DNA from 3 places in the Peribacillus sp. FW305-BF15 genome. Region 3 is predicted to be linked to each of the others. Evidence: riboswitches for the same ligand, from Rfam matches in the RefSeq annotation. Region 3 holds a riboswitch; each other region holds the start of a gene.
The links. Region 3 has a riboswitch for thiamine pyrophosphate ahead of tenA (thiaminase II). Riboswitches for the same ligand answer to the same signal wherever they lie in the genome.
Positions count from the first base shown of each region.

Region 1: it holds a riboswitch for thiamine pyrophosphate, as region 3 does, so the genes downstream of both, AC3WLU_RS15140 (ABC transporter substrate-binding protein) here and tenA (thiaminase II) in region 3, are expected to answer to the same signal.
Region 2: it holds a riboswitch for thiamine pyrophosphate, as region 3 does, so the genes downstream of both, thiC (phosphomethylpyrimidine synthase ThiC) here and tenA (thiaminase II) in region 3, are expected to answer to the same signal.

Region 1 is NZ_JBYSYV010000013.1:4,297-8,512, reverse strand. Features, by position in the region: gene AC3WLU_RS15155 (ABC transporter ATP-binding protein) at 1-32, opposite strand, end outside; gene AC3WLU_RS15150 (ABC transporter permease) at 22-804, opposite strand; gene AC3WLU_RS15145 (thiamine-binding protein) at 801-1,085, opposite strand; gene AC3WLU_RS15140 (ABC transporter substrate-binding protein) at 1,097-2,092, opposite strand; TPP riboswitch at 2,226-2,335, opposite strand; gene AC3WLU_RS15135 (TGL-type protein-glutamine gamma-glutamyltransferase) at 2,648-3,475, shown strand; gene rarD (EamA family transporter RarD) at 3,568-4,216, opposite strand, start outside.
Region 2 is NZ_JBYSYV010000014.1:104,578-108,793, reverse strand. Features, by position in the region: gene AC3WLU_RS16285 (hypothetical protein) at 98-550, shown strand; gene AC3WLU_RS16280 (histidine phosphatase family protein) at 787-1,332, shown strand; gene AC3WLU_RS16275 (HAD family hydrolase) at 1,484-2,272, shown strand; TPP riboswitch at 2,389-2,503, shown strand; gene thiC (phosphomethylpyrimidine synthase ThiC) at 2,639-4,216, shown strand, end outside.
Region 3 is NZ_JBYSYV010000017.1:12,778-16,993, forward strand. Features, by position in the region: gene AC3WLU_RS17955 (ABC transporter ATP-binding protein) at 1-1,287, opposite strand, end outside; gene AC3WLU_RS17960 (ECF transporter S component) at 1,300-1,884, opposite strand; gene tenA (thiaminase II) at 1,900-2,583, opposite strand; TPP riboswitch at 2,720-2,851, opposite strand; gene AC3WLU_RS17970 (protein kinase domain-containing protein) at 3,589-4,216, shown strand, end outside.

The DNA.
Region 1 (4,216 bases), on a different contig from region 3:
TCGAAAGAATAGGAGACGTCTTTAATTTCCAGCTTCACCCTTTTCGCCCTCCTTTCTCTTCCAAGAAACCAAGTATTTCTCCAGGAAAGTGATGATTCCAAAAAAAATCAGGCTCATTCCCATAATGATGAAAATGGCTACAAACACCCGATCTGTCCTGAACGCTGAAGAAGCGAGAGTCATATAAACACCAATCCCCGATTTTGCCCCAAGCCATTCCGAAATAACCGCACCCATTACACTATAGGTAGCCGAAATTTTCAGGCCGGAGAAAATGAACGGGATCGAGTGAGGAAGTTCCAGCTTCCAAAATAACTGGTTTTTCCCCGCTCCCATCATCTTGAAATAATGCTTAAGCTCGTATGGTGTCTGGCGAAAACCGTCCAATGATGCGACCGCAACCGGAAAAAAACATACAAGTGAAATCACGATTAACTTAGGCAGCATGCCAAAGCCAAACCAGATCACCAAAAGCGGCGCCAAAACAATGATAGGTATATTTTGTGATAGTATGAGCAGAGGATAAACCGCTTCCTTCACACCTGGAAATAGGTGCAGGATTGCCGCGATCAATAAGCCGATGCAGCTTCCAATAAAAAAACCTGACAACGCAAGCTCGGTTGTGGATATAAGGTGTCCGTAAAGATTGCGGGACGACTCAATTCCTTCAATGAAAATGGCCGATGGAGCGGGAAGCAGCCATTCTTCAACTTTCAATAAGACTGTCACTGACTCCCATACTATCAGCAACAATAATAAAAGAAAGAAGGGAGCCCCCTTCTTCCAAATTCCCCTTCCGATCATGCCCGATATTTCTCCGTTAACGTATCCATCGTAATCCCGCTAGGCTGATATAATATTTTCACTTGGGAAATGACATTCGGCGATCCTATTTCAATCATTCTTACATTCATTTTTTCTATCACGGCAAAAAGCTCGGAAAGCTCCCCCTCCATTGTCGTTTCAAGCGGGTGAACCTCATACTTGACACCTGATTCTTCAATGATCTTGATTGCTTCATCGACCATAGGGATGACATTTTCCCCTTTAGGAATAATTTGTATACTAATTAATGAATTGGCCATTGTATTTCCTCCTATTTTGGTAAAAATTCATTGGTAAATGCCTTTTCAGGATCGAAATCACCTTCAAGAAGCTTATTTTCAGTCATCCACTCACTGTAATTCTTCCAAATTTCAAGCTTTTGTTCACCCCATCGCGGAGCATCATCCTGATACTTGGCTGCAAGCCACTCCTGGCTTTTCTTCACTAGTTTTGGATCAAGATCCGGTGCAGACTCAATTAACATATCTGCTGCATCATCAGGATTCTTAATCGCAAACTGGTACCCTTTCGAAGCTGCATGGACGAATGCTTTAACAGTCTCGGGATCTTCTTTTATCATCTTTTCATTTGTAGTCAAAACAGGCGTATAGTAATCAAGCTTATCAGAGTATTCGGTTAAGTACACCATATTAAGCTTTTCATTTCGCAACTCAGCCTCAATGCCTGTCCAACCATAATAAATCCAGGCAAAATCTATATCCCTTTTAACCGAAGTGAAAAAATCCATGTCTCCTGTATTGACTATGTCCACTTTATTTACATCCGCATTTTCCTTTTTCATGAGTGAATCAATAATGGCCTTTTCAACCGGAGATCCCCAGCCACCATACGTTTTCCCTTCAAAATCCTTGGGAGTCGTAATGTCCTTAGCCTCAGGGGAAGCGAATCCCGAAGTATTATGCTGGATGACGGCAGCTACCGAAACAATCGGCACACCCTGTACGCGGGCCTGCGTTATGCCCTCTTGATAGCTCACGCCAAATTCAGATTTCCCTGAAGCGACAAGCTTATCAGCTCCAGCTTCACCTGGCATGATAATTTCCACATCAAGACCTTGTTCTTTAAAATAACCTTTTTCCTTGGCTACATACAATCCTGTATGGTTTGTATTCGGTGTCCAATCGAGCACGACCGATACCTTCTTTAATTTTTCATTTTTAGATGCTTCTTCTTTTTCATTAGTTCCGCCTGCTCCGCATCCAGCTAAAAGGAAGAACGAAGTTAACAGTGGTAAGAATTTATTCAAGTCATTATCCTCCTACACATCTTATAAGATTCATATGCCGGAACCATAAAAGGGCTCCAGGGCTATTCAAATACTGGATAAAAAAGCAAAAAACGCCCGAAGATGAATTCGGACGTTAACATACAAAACAGAAAATCAGTCATAATATGTTCCCTCCGCTGGCATCACCCAGATCAGGTTCAAAGAGTCAGCATCTAATGGATGCAATCTCAGCCAGCAGTACTGGCCCCCCTACATTTCTCGCACATATGAACTTTTCTCTCTCATTATATCAATTCATGGGGAAAAAGGAATACTAATTTGCTTCTTCTCTCTAATTGGAAAGGTATTCCTGGCACTTCAGGATATCTTGCAAATATCTTTTGGAACGAAAATCATTGAAAGGAAAATAATTCTGCCTCTTTCCATTCCAATATCTCTTGGCTGCAACGGCGGCGGACACGTTCCAAATAGTCATTTCTTTTCAAGCATTCATATAATGAGCATTACATGTAGACATTTTTGTTTACTTGTTTTATTAAACCCTTAATTTCATAAGCAAAAGGTGGATATGTCATGATAAAGATTAATCACAAATGGTTAGATGTCAGTCAAATCCAACCAGGTACAGCCTCTGCCAAATCGCTTGAAACTCTTCAATGCTTGGCGGAAGATTCTAACGTTTTTGAATACCGGAACTTTGGGGATTTTAATTTCGAGATACAGCTGAGGAACCGAGTCATAGAGGCAGCTATTGCGTTGGATAAAAGCGGTCCGGATTTTTCCACACTTGAGGAGTCTCAATCCAATCAACGTTATTGGCACCTTTCAAAGGATGGCACCTTTACCCTTCAGCCAGGGATTCTCCCTCATGCTGCGCTCGTTGACATTTTCATGAATGGAGGGCTTTATGCCTTCGAATGCGGTACAGCAATGGTCGTCACTTTTTTAAAGGCGATTTTGGATTTGATCGGCCCTAGGAATTTCGACCATCTTTTTTCAGACCTATTTTTATATGACTTTCGCCCTCCACAGAATATGGCTCTCATTATTCATCAAGGAAGGGATTATTTACCAGGTGATTGCGTTTACTTCAAAAACCCTGATCACGACTTGGCAACCCCTGAATGGCAAGGTGAAAATGCCATATTATTAGGGAATAACCTCTTTTATGGCCACGGGATCGGGATTACCACTGCACAGGGAATCATCGATGAATTAAATAGCAATAGAAAGCCATTCGCCACCATATCAGCATTTCTGACAACGCATATCATTTCCCTGGATAGTTCCTTCTATAGACAATTCCAACTAAATAACCCCCGTGCCAAGCCCGATAACAGTCCTGCCAGCCTTTCCAATTGTATTGTTTCTGAAATAGGTTCGAAGATATACCTTTCATGACCCTGGCATTTCGCCTATGCCATAAATCCGTTTTATTGAATATCGACATAAAAAAATGCTTGGGCAGAAAATTCCCCAAGCATTTTTTCTATTCAAGCACCAATATTCCCTTTGCCTTTGAACCTGCGGGCACTTGCCTGCCCCCATTTCGTTATGGATAGTGTATAAACAGCCAAGGCTGACCATATGAACAAAAAGGCTAAAAGATGTGCTTTGGTGAAACTTTCATGATAGACGAATACCCCGATCAATAAAGATAAGGTCGGAGCGATATACTGAAAAATGCCTAGCATCGATAACGGGATCTTCTCGGCCCCTTTTGCAAAATATAAAAGAGGCAATGCCGTGGCAATCCCGCCGCCCACCAACAGCAAGCTTGTGCTCCCGTCTGTAAAGAATTGCATTTCCGACCTGTTCATCAAGTAAATCAGGTAACCTAGGGCCAGAGGCGTTACCATCATCGTTTCGAGCGTCAGCCCGATTGCCGATTCGGCCTTGATCATTTTTTTTGCCAGACCGTATAATCCAAAGGTCATGGCCAAAACAAGAGAGATCCACGGGATCGTGCCGAAATGAATGCCAAGGATCAAGACTCCGATTCCTGCAAGCAGGAATGAAATGATTTGGGCCCCGCTCAATTTTTCTTTTAAGACTATCACTCCCAATAGTACACTGACGAGCGGATTGATATAATATCCAAGGCTCGTGTCGAGGATCCGTCCTGAGTTAACGGCCCATATG
Region 2 (4,216 bases), on a different contig from region 3:
GAAGGAGAATATGCCAAGTGAACTTGAATAAGGGTTTTTGGTAATGAAATGGAGTATTTATATTATATAATGATAGTGACAAAAGGAGGATGTTCAGATGGTATATAACTCGGCAGCAGAACTTAGTGAAGGGTTTGGTTATCCGCCCGTTCACGTTAAATTGACGATAGAGATCATCGATAAAAGGTTGGGACCTGTAAAGGCAGAAGCGGAGATTGCCATCAAGCCTGTTAAGGCAAAGGGATATCTGGAAGTATTGGTGGAAGAATTGGAATCGGAGCATATCTTTGCCGATGAAAATGGCAGTATCTATGGCAGCTTCGGCATCGATCAAAGCATCCAGATATATGATGAAGTCCTGACTACCATTCCGTTCGAAGAGATAATGGGAAATGAAAATTGGAAAGAGACAGTTGAGGAATCCATCACGGCGGATAAACTAAAGGGACAACTGGGGAAATCCCTAAATGATTATCAATTCAGTGATTTGAGCGGGAAATATAAATTCAGGAAAAGATGTACGATAACAGAACTCCAATTCATAGATTAAACGAAAGGAGAAGGCGATATGCTTTCTCTTTTTTACATATGGCCATAATATTTTTCCTTATGATAATCAAATTCTTGCAGTGACACAATCTGTGAGAACCTTTAACCATACACAAGGGGCGCTCAGTTAATGGTTTCAACTTGCATTTATTATATTGCTTTACATAGGTTAATATATTGTTAAGGGCTTTTATAAGAAATAGAAACGAATATTTTAAAAGATAAAAAGGAGAATATATGAAAATTGGTTTGGTACGGCATTTTAAGGTGGCACATGAATTTCCTATTGGGAAAGCTGTGACGGCGGATGATATGAAGCAATGGTTTGTGGACTATGATGCAGCGGATATTATTTATGGAACGACTTTATTTGGCGTGGAGGAATGGCAGGAATGTTATTGCAGTGATATGTCGAGAGCCGTCAAGACAGCGGAACACATCTTTCCAGGCACGGTTCATCGGATGGAGGAGCTGCGGGAAATACCTTCTCCCCCTCTGAGAGGAAGGATTAAGCTGCCGTTCATCCTTTGGGCCATCTGGATTCGCTGCTGCTCGGTGATCAACAAGCAGACAAGGGCGGAAATTAAGTTTGCTGAGCAAAGAATCAATAAAGTATTGGATGAAGTCTTTGCAAAGGGGGAAAGGAGTGTTCTGATCGTGAGTCATGCCGCCCTCATGGTATATATGAGGAAAGAGCTGATCCGACGGGGGTTCACCGGTCCAAAGTTCAAGATTGCTAGAAATGGAAAATTGTATGTATTTGAAAGCGGAAAAGGGAAATGAATATATGGTTCCCACCGGAAAAGGTAAGCCATTTTGCGAAGAAAGAGACATGCATTTTCCGAATAGTTATTCTTTTTTTATTGGTTGTGGTTTATTATTGTAATAGTGTAATTTTTACGAATTCAATATTGGGGAAAGAGGGGTGGACATTTTGCTGAAGGCAGTTTTTTTTGATTTAGATGATACATTACTATGGGATCAGAAAAGTGTAAAAGAGGCTTTTGTGGCCACATGCGAAGTTGCCAAGGAGAAATATGGTCTGAATGTCGAAGAGTTTGAAGAAGCGGTGCGGAAGGAAGCGCGTGATCTTTATTCTTCTTACGATACATATGCATTCACTCAAATGATCGGAATCAACCCATTTGAGGGACTATGGGGGAATTTTCGGGATGATCATGATGAATTCCGGAAGATGGCCGGGATTGTACCGGCTTATCGGAAAGAAGCGTGGACGAGGGGCTTGAAGGCATTAGGGATCGATGACCCGGAATTTGGGCTTGAACTGGCAGAACGTTTCCCGGCCGAAAGACGCAAAAAGCCATTTATCTATGAAGAAACATTCCGTGTTCTGGATGAATTAAAAGGAAAGTACAAATTGCTATTGCTTACGAACGGATCTCCTGAGCTGCAAAATACCAAACTTGAAATAACGCCTGAACTGGTTCCTTATTTCGACCAAATCGTGATTTCAGGCGCATTTGGACGAGGTAAACCTGATGCCTCCATTTTTGAGCATGCTTTGGAAATCATGGAGCTAGATAAGGATGAAGTATTGATGGTCGGCGATAATTTAATGACCGATATCCTTGGAGCATCACGGGTAGGCATAAAGTCGGTTTGGATAAATCGCCATGATAAGGAACGGAATGAAGTGATTCCAACCTACGAAATCACGCATTTAGAGGAGCTTTTTCCTATCCTTGGGAGCCTGGGGAATTAATTGGCGGTCCTCCTCCAAATAACAAATTTTAGATGATTGCAGAGAAAATACTAGGTCTTTTAAATTATTTACAGAATGAAAAGGGTGAGATATAGTTACCCTGTAATCAATTAAATTATTCAGACTAGGGGTGTCCAATAAAAGTTGGGCTGAGAGAGAAGCGCTTAAGCTTCTTAACCCTCAGGACCTGATCTGGTTCATACCAGCGTGGGGAAGTTAGAATCTACTTAACGATGACCTTTCAACTGGTCATTTCTGTAGTCATACTAACGTTAGCCGGGTCTTAAATATGAGACCTGGCTTTTTCGTGCGAAATGGATTGGATTTTGTCCTTTTTAAATGAACTTAAAAAGGAGAAATGAAATCATGAAGAGTAATTCAGTAAATGACATGAACGTTTCAATTATGTCCAGTTTTGCCGGGAGTAAAAAAGTGTATGTTGAGGGATCTAGACCCGATATTAAAGTACCTATGCGTGAAATTGAGCTAAGTCCGACGACAGGGGCATTCGGAGAAGAGGAGAATCCGCCTTTACGTGTATATGATACAAGCGGCTTCTATACGGATTCAGAATATCCGATTGATATTCATAAAGGCCTTGCCCCGATTAGACGCAGCTGGGTTCTGGAACGGGAAGATGTTGAAGAGTATGAAGGGCGTGAAATAAAGCCGGAAGATAACGGATATAGAAAAGTGGAGTCACAATCCAATGCCGAAGTTTTTCCGGGATTGAAAAGAAAACCATTGCGTGCGGTGAAAGGGAAAAACGTAACCCAGCTCCATTATGCCCGCAAAGGGATCATTACTCCAGAAATGGAGTTCATTTCGATCAGGGAAAATGTAGCCCCTGAGTTTGTAAGGGAAGAGGTAGCTAGCGGGCGGGCAATCATTCCGGCAAATATTAACCATCCTGAAAGTGAGCCCATGATCATCGGACGTAATTTTCACGTGAAAATAAATGCGAATATTGGAAATTCAGCTGTCAGTTCATCGATCGAAGCTGAAGTGGAGAAAATGACTTGGGCTACACGATGGGGTGCAGACAACATAATGGATCTTTCCACAGGAAAGAATATTCACACGACGCGGGAATGGATTATCAGGAATTCACCTGTGCCTGTTGGGACGGTTCCGATATATCAAGCATTGGAAAAAGTGAATGGGGTCGCGGAAGATTTAAATTGGGAAGTATTCCGGGATACTTTAATCGAGCAGGCTGAGCAAGGTGTCGATTACTTCACCATACACGCTGGTGTGCTTTTGCGATACATCCCAATGACAGCAAAGCGAGTTACGGGTATTGTTTCCCGGGGAGGCTCCATCATGGCACAATGGTGCTTGGCCCACCACCAAGAAAGCTTTCTCTATACACACTTTGAAGAGATTTGTGAAATCATGAAGACGTATGATGTTTCTTTCTCATTAGGTGACGGTCTCCGTCCGGGATCCATTGCAGATGCAAACGATGAGGCACAATTTGCGGAATTGGAAACACTTGGGGAATTGACGAAGATTGCTTGGAAGCACGATGTTCAAGTCATGGTGGAGGGACCCGGTCACGTACCGATGCATTTGATTAAAGAAAATATGGATAAACAGCTGGAAGTCTGTCAAGAAGCACCATTCTATACCCTGGGACCATTGACGACGGACATAGCTCCTGGATACGACCATATCACTTCTGCGATTGGTGCTGCCATGATTGGATGGTTTGGAACGGCCATGCTTTGCTATGTGACACCGAAAGAGCATTTGGGACTTCCGAATAAAGAGGATGTTCGGGTAGGGGTCATTACTTATAAAATTGCAGCACACGCAGCTGATCTTGCAAAAGGCCATCCGCAGGCAAGAAAACGGGATGATGCCCTTTCGAAGGCTAGATTCGAATTTCGTTGGAGAGATCAATTCAATCTTTCCCTTGATCCTGAAAGGGCGGTTGAATAT
Region 3 (4,216 bases):
TTCCAATAATGCAAAGGTATTTTTCGAATCTTGACCAAATGTCGGCTCATCCAGGAGAATGATTTTTTTGTCGATTACGATTGATGCTGCTACGCTTAAGCGACGCTTTTGACCCATTGATAATTGAAACGGATGTTTATCCCGATGTGCCTCAAGGCGGAACACTTTAAGCAATGAGCGGACTCTCTCATCTATTTCTTGTTGCGGCCTTTTATCAATACGCAATGAATAAGCAATCTCTTCATATACAGTATTTGCAACGAACTGAAACTCAGGATTTTGAAAGACAAACGTCATATGATCCGTTGGATTTTTCACCATTTTAATGGCGTTCCCCAATAATTCATACGTACCTTTCGTTTTTATGAACTGCATCAATGCATGCAAAAGTGTACTCTTGCCCGCACCATTTTCTCCCCTGATCACAATCCATTCTCCTGAATGGACCTTCAGCCCTTCAACGTGTATTTTTTCCTCTTTATTCCGAAAACCGCTAAATCCTTGCACATCCAGAAGAGGTAAACCATCTGTAAATTGGTGTTCCCTAGTGGGTGCATACTTCTGTATATATTCATCCCAAACACCAGGGAACCAAATTCCATGTTCTCTCATTTCATTTTTATATAGGGAAATAATGGTGTCTCTTGGACCATCAGCTATGATTTGACCGTCATCGTTTAAAAGCACGATTCGTTCGATGAATTCTAAAACATGGTCAATTTTATGTTCGACGATAATAACCGTTTTGTCTTTTCCGACTTCCTTCAACAAGTCCCAGATTTCTTTCGTTCCTTCCGGATCAAGCATGGCTGTCGGTTCATCTAAAAATAGCACTTCTGGTTCAAGGGCCAATACTGAAGCGATTGCCAGACGCTGTTTCATCCCGCCTGATAATGTTTCTATACTTGTATGCCCTAGGTTCAATCCTACATTACGGATTTGATTTTCAATTTTCTCTTTCATTTCTTCTTTAGGGACGGAAAGATTCTCAAGGACAAAGGCAATTTCCTCATCGGCAAATGGCATGCAAAACTGGCTATCAGGATCTTGAAAAACATATCCCCATGAAGAAGGGCATTTCAATTCCTCCGCTTTCATCGGGACTTCGATGGAATTCGGAATCAATCCGCTTAACACTTGCAACAGAGTGGACTTACCACATCCTGATGGTCCCAACAATAGCACTTTTTCTCCTTGATCAAACGATAGTGATAGGTCCTTGAATATCAAAGATTCATCACCGGGAAATTTCATTCTTAACTTTTCAACAGAAACGATTGGTTCCATGGCCCTCAACCTCTACTTTTGATCCAGTTCTGCATAATCTTTATTGGAAACCGGACGCACAAGATTTGTTACTCCTGTTGCTTCCAGGACTTTAACTAGATAATAAGCTGTCACACCTGCAAAGAATATGGAACCCACAAACCTCGCTATCATGAATAACGATAGATTCCAAGTTGAAAGCGCACCTATTTCCCCGTATGCAAAATCCATGATAACTGATGCCAGGCAGGAAGCTATCGCAGCTAAAACGGCCACCTGCATATTGAATTTTTTATATTTGAAAGTCATGAACACCAGTTCCGCGAACAAACCTTGGACCACCCCATATAACAGTACAGTCAGCCCCCATGGTGAACCAAGGAAGAACTCCCCGGAAGCTGCAGCTATCTCCGCCAAAAGTGCCACACCCGGTTTCCGTAAAATTAAGAAGGCGACGGGGCCAGCTATAAACCACATTCCATAAATAAGTTGATCCAGATGTAATCCTAATGGTTTAACGGAATAATAAATCGAACCCCAAAGGATATAAACGATTCCAAATGCTACCGCAATCACGATCGTGACTAATATATCCGTTAATTTCAATCCTTTTTTCATTGTTTCATTCTCCTTTTATACTTCTAATGTTTCCTTATGAACGGGCCATGTCTCTAAACGATAAGCCATTTCCCAAAATGAGTATTCATATTGGCTGCTGAGAATAAAATGTTCTTTCATTCTCGCCTTATCTTCTTCAGTTACTTTTTCAGCAATCTCATCCAGCCTCGCAATTTGTTCTTCCACCAAAGTGCGGAACCACTCTCCTCCGTAAGCCGCTATCCATTCTTGATAAATCGGCTCTTCGGGCATGCACCCTTGCAGCTTTTCACCTATCTCATAATACAGCCAGTAACACGGCAAGATAGCTGCAATAACATCTCCTAAATGTCCCGAATAAGCCGCACGATACATATGGGAAGTATAAGCATAGGCAGTCGGGGCAGGCTTGAAATCTTCCCGTTCTTCTTTTGTGATGCCTAATCTCTCGGAAAAATTCTCATGAAGCTTCAACTCCGCTTCATATGTTCCTTGTGCATGGCCGGCAAGCCTGCTTGTTGTATGTAAATCTGTAGCTTTGACTGCCCCTAAGGCTTGAACTCTAGCAAAATGAGATAAATAATAGGCATCTTGCATGACATAAAAACGGAAACACTCCAATGGCAATGTGCCATCTCCTATTCCTGCTACAAACGGATGATTAAAACTAGCTTCCCAAATGTGATTAACTTCCTTACGGATTTCCTCTGAAAACTTCATGTCCATTACCTCCAAATTGTATTTTTTCATTGAACGTTACAGAAAAAAAACACTTATCACCCCTTTTTTTGCAAACAAAAAACCACTTTCTTAAACGTAAAGAAAGTGGTTGTACTTGAAATAATACAGAAATGTATAGTTCCAGACCCCACTTCCCTACGCTGGTATAAACCAGATCAGGTTCTAAGGGTCTTAAAGTCATACTTCAATCTCAGCTTTTGTGGGTAAAAAATCAACTTTTACCTATAAAGCACCCCTAGTGGTACAAATTGTATATTAAATTCATTTGCCTTTATATTAACACGATAAATCCAATTGTCAAACGTATTAGAAAAGTTTTCTTGATTTAGGGTTACTAAACTTTCAATCTTCCATACCCTCATTTCCCGTAGCCTTCAAAGAATTTGATCAAAGGGAGCTCAGTTAGTAGTTTTACTGGTGAGTTTTACCGGTTTACTCGTGAATTCTACTGTTTTACTCGTGAATTTTGCCGGTTTACTCGTGAATTCTGCTGTTTTACTCGTGAATTGGCCACTTGACTCGTGAATTCAGCAGTTCACTCGTGAGTTTTGCAATTTTACTCTTGAATTTGATGAATTCACAGTAATCCCCTTTTGAACTTTCCATCAAACCAGCTCACTATTGTGACGCCGGTTAGGGATTTCCCAAAGCAACTTCTCAACTCGCGCCCATCCACCTCCTACTCTTTTATTATGAATTCATTATAGTAAACTTAATATTTTTAAAAACCATATAATTTCATAATGTGAAATTATAGGAAAAGTTTATTTTTAATTGTGAACTATCAAAAGATCGCCCCGAAGAAATGACTTTCATTACCGCATTATCAAAAATCAGTGTTAAACTATCCATGTTCAAGCTTAATTAATAACGGCCTTTTTTTGTTCTTGACTTGAATAGATGAAAGTGGTGAGGAAAGTTTCAATTTTGCGTACATTTAGAAAGTTATACCAATTTTTTGTGGATATACCTTTAAAAAAAGGAGTGGTTTTGAATTACCGCTACGAGGTAAAAGCTGTAATCGGAACAGGAAGCTACGGTATTGTTTATCGTTGCAATGATTTGAAAATGAATAAAAATATAGTGATCAAACAGCTCCGGAAAAGTAAACGCCGCAGCAAAAAAGAGCTGAAACAGTTTGAAAATGAAATTTCCATATTACGAATGTTAAACCACAGAAATATCCCTAAATTTCACGAGAAATTTTCGCAAGATGGAAATGTTTATTTTGTGATGGATTTCATAGAAGGGAATAATTTAGAAGACCATATTTTCTCGAATCAATTAACGTTCAATGAGAAAGAGTCTCTATATTTTCTGGATAAGCTGGTCGATTTAGTATGTTATCTACATGAGCATGACATTTTCCATCAAGATTTACGTATACCGAATATTCTACTTAAGAACCATCAGCCCATTTTGATAGACTTTGGTTTGTCCAAGATGATCAATTCGGACAACCTCGCTAAAGAATCCATTTTGCAGCTGAAAAGGCAGGATTTTTACGACTTGGGGGAAATACTTCTATATGTACTTTATACGACGTACGCTTCCAAAAGTAAAAAAGCACTTCCTTGGACAGAAGAGCTTTCGTTAGAAAAAGAAACCGTAC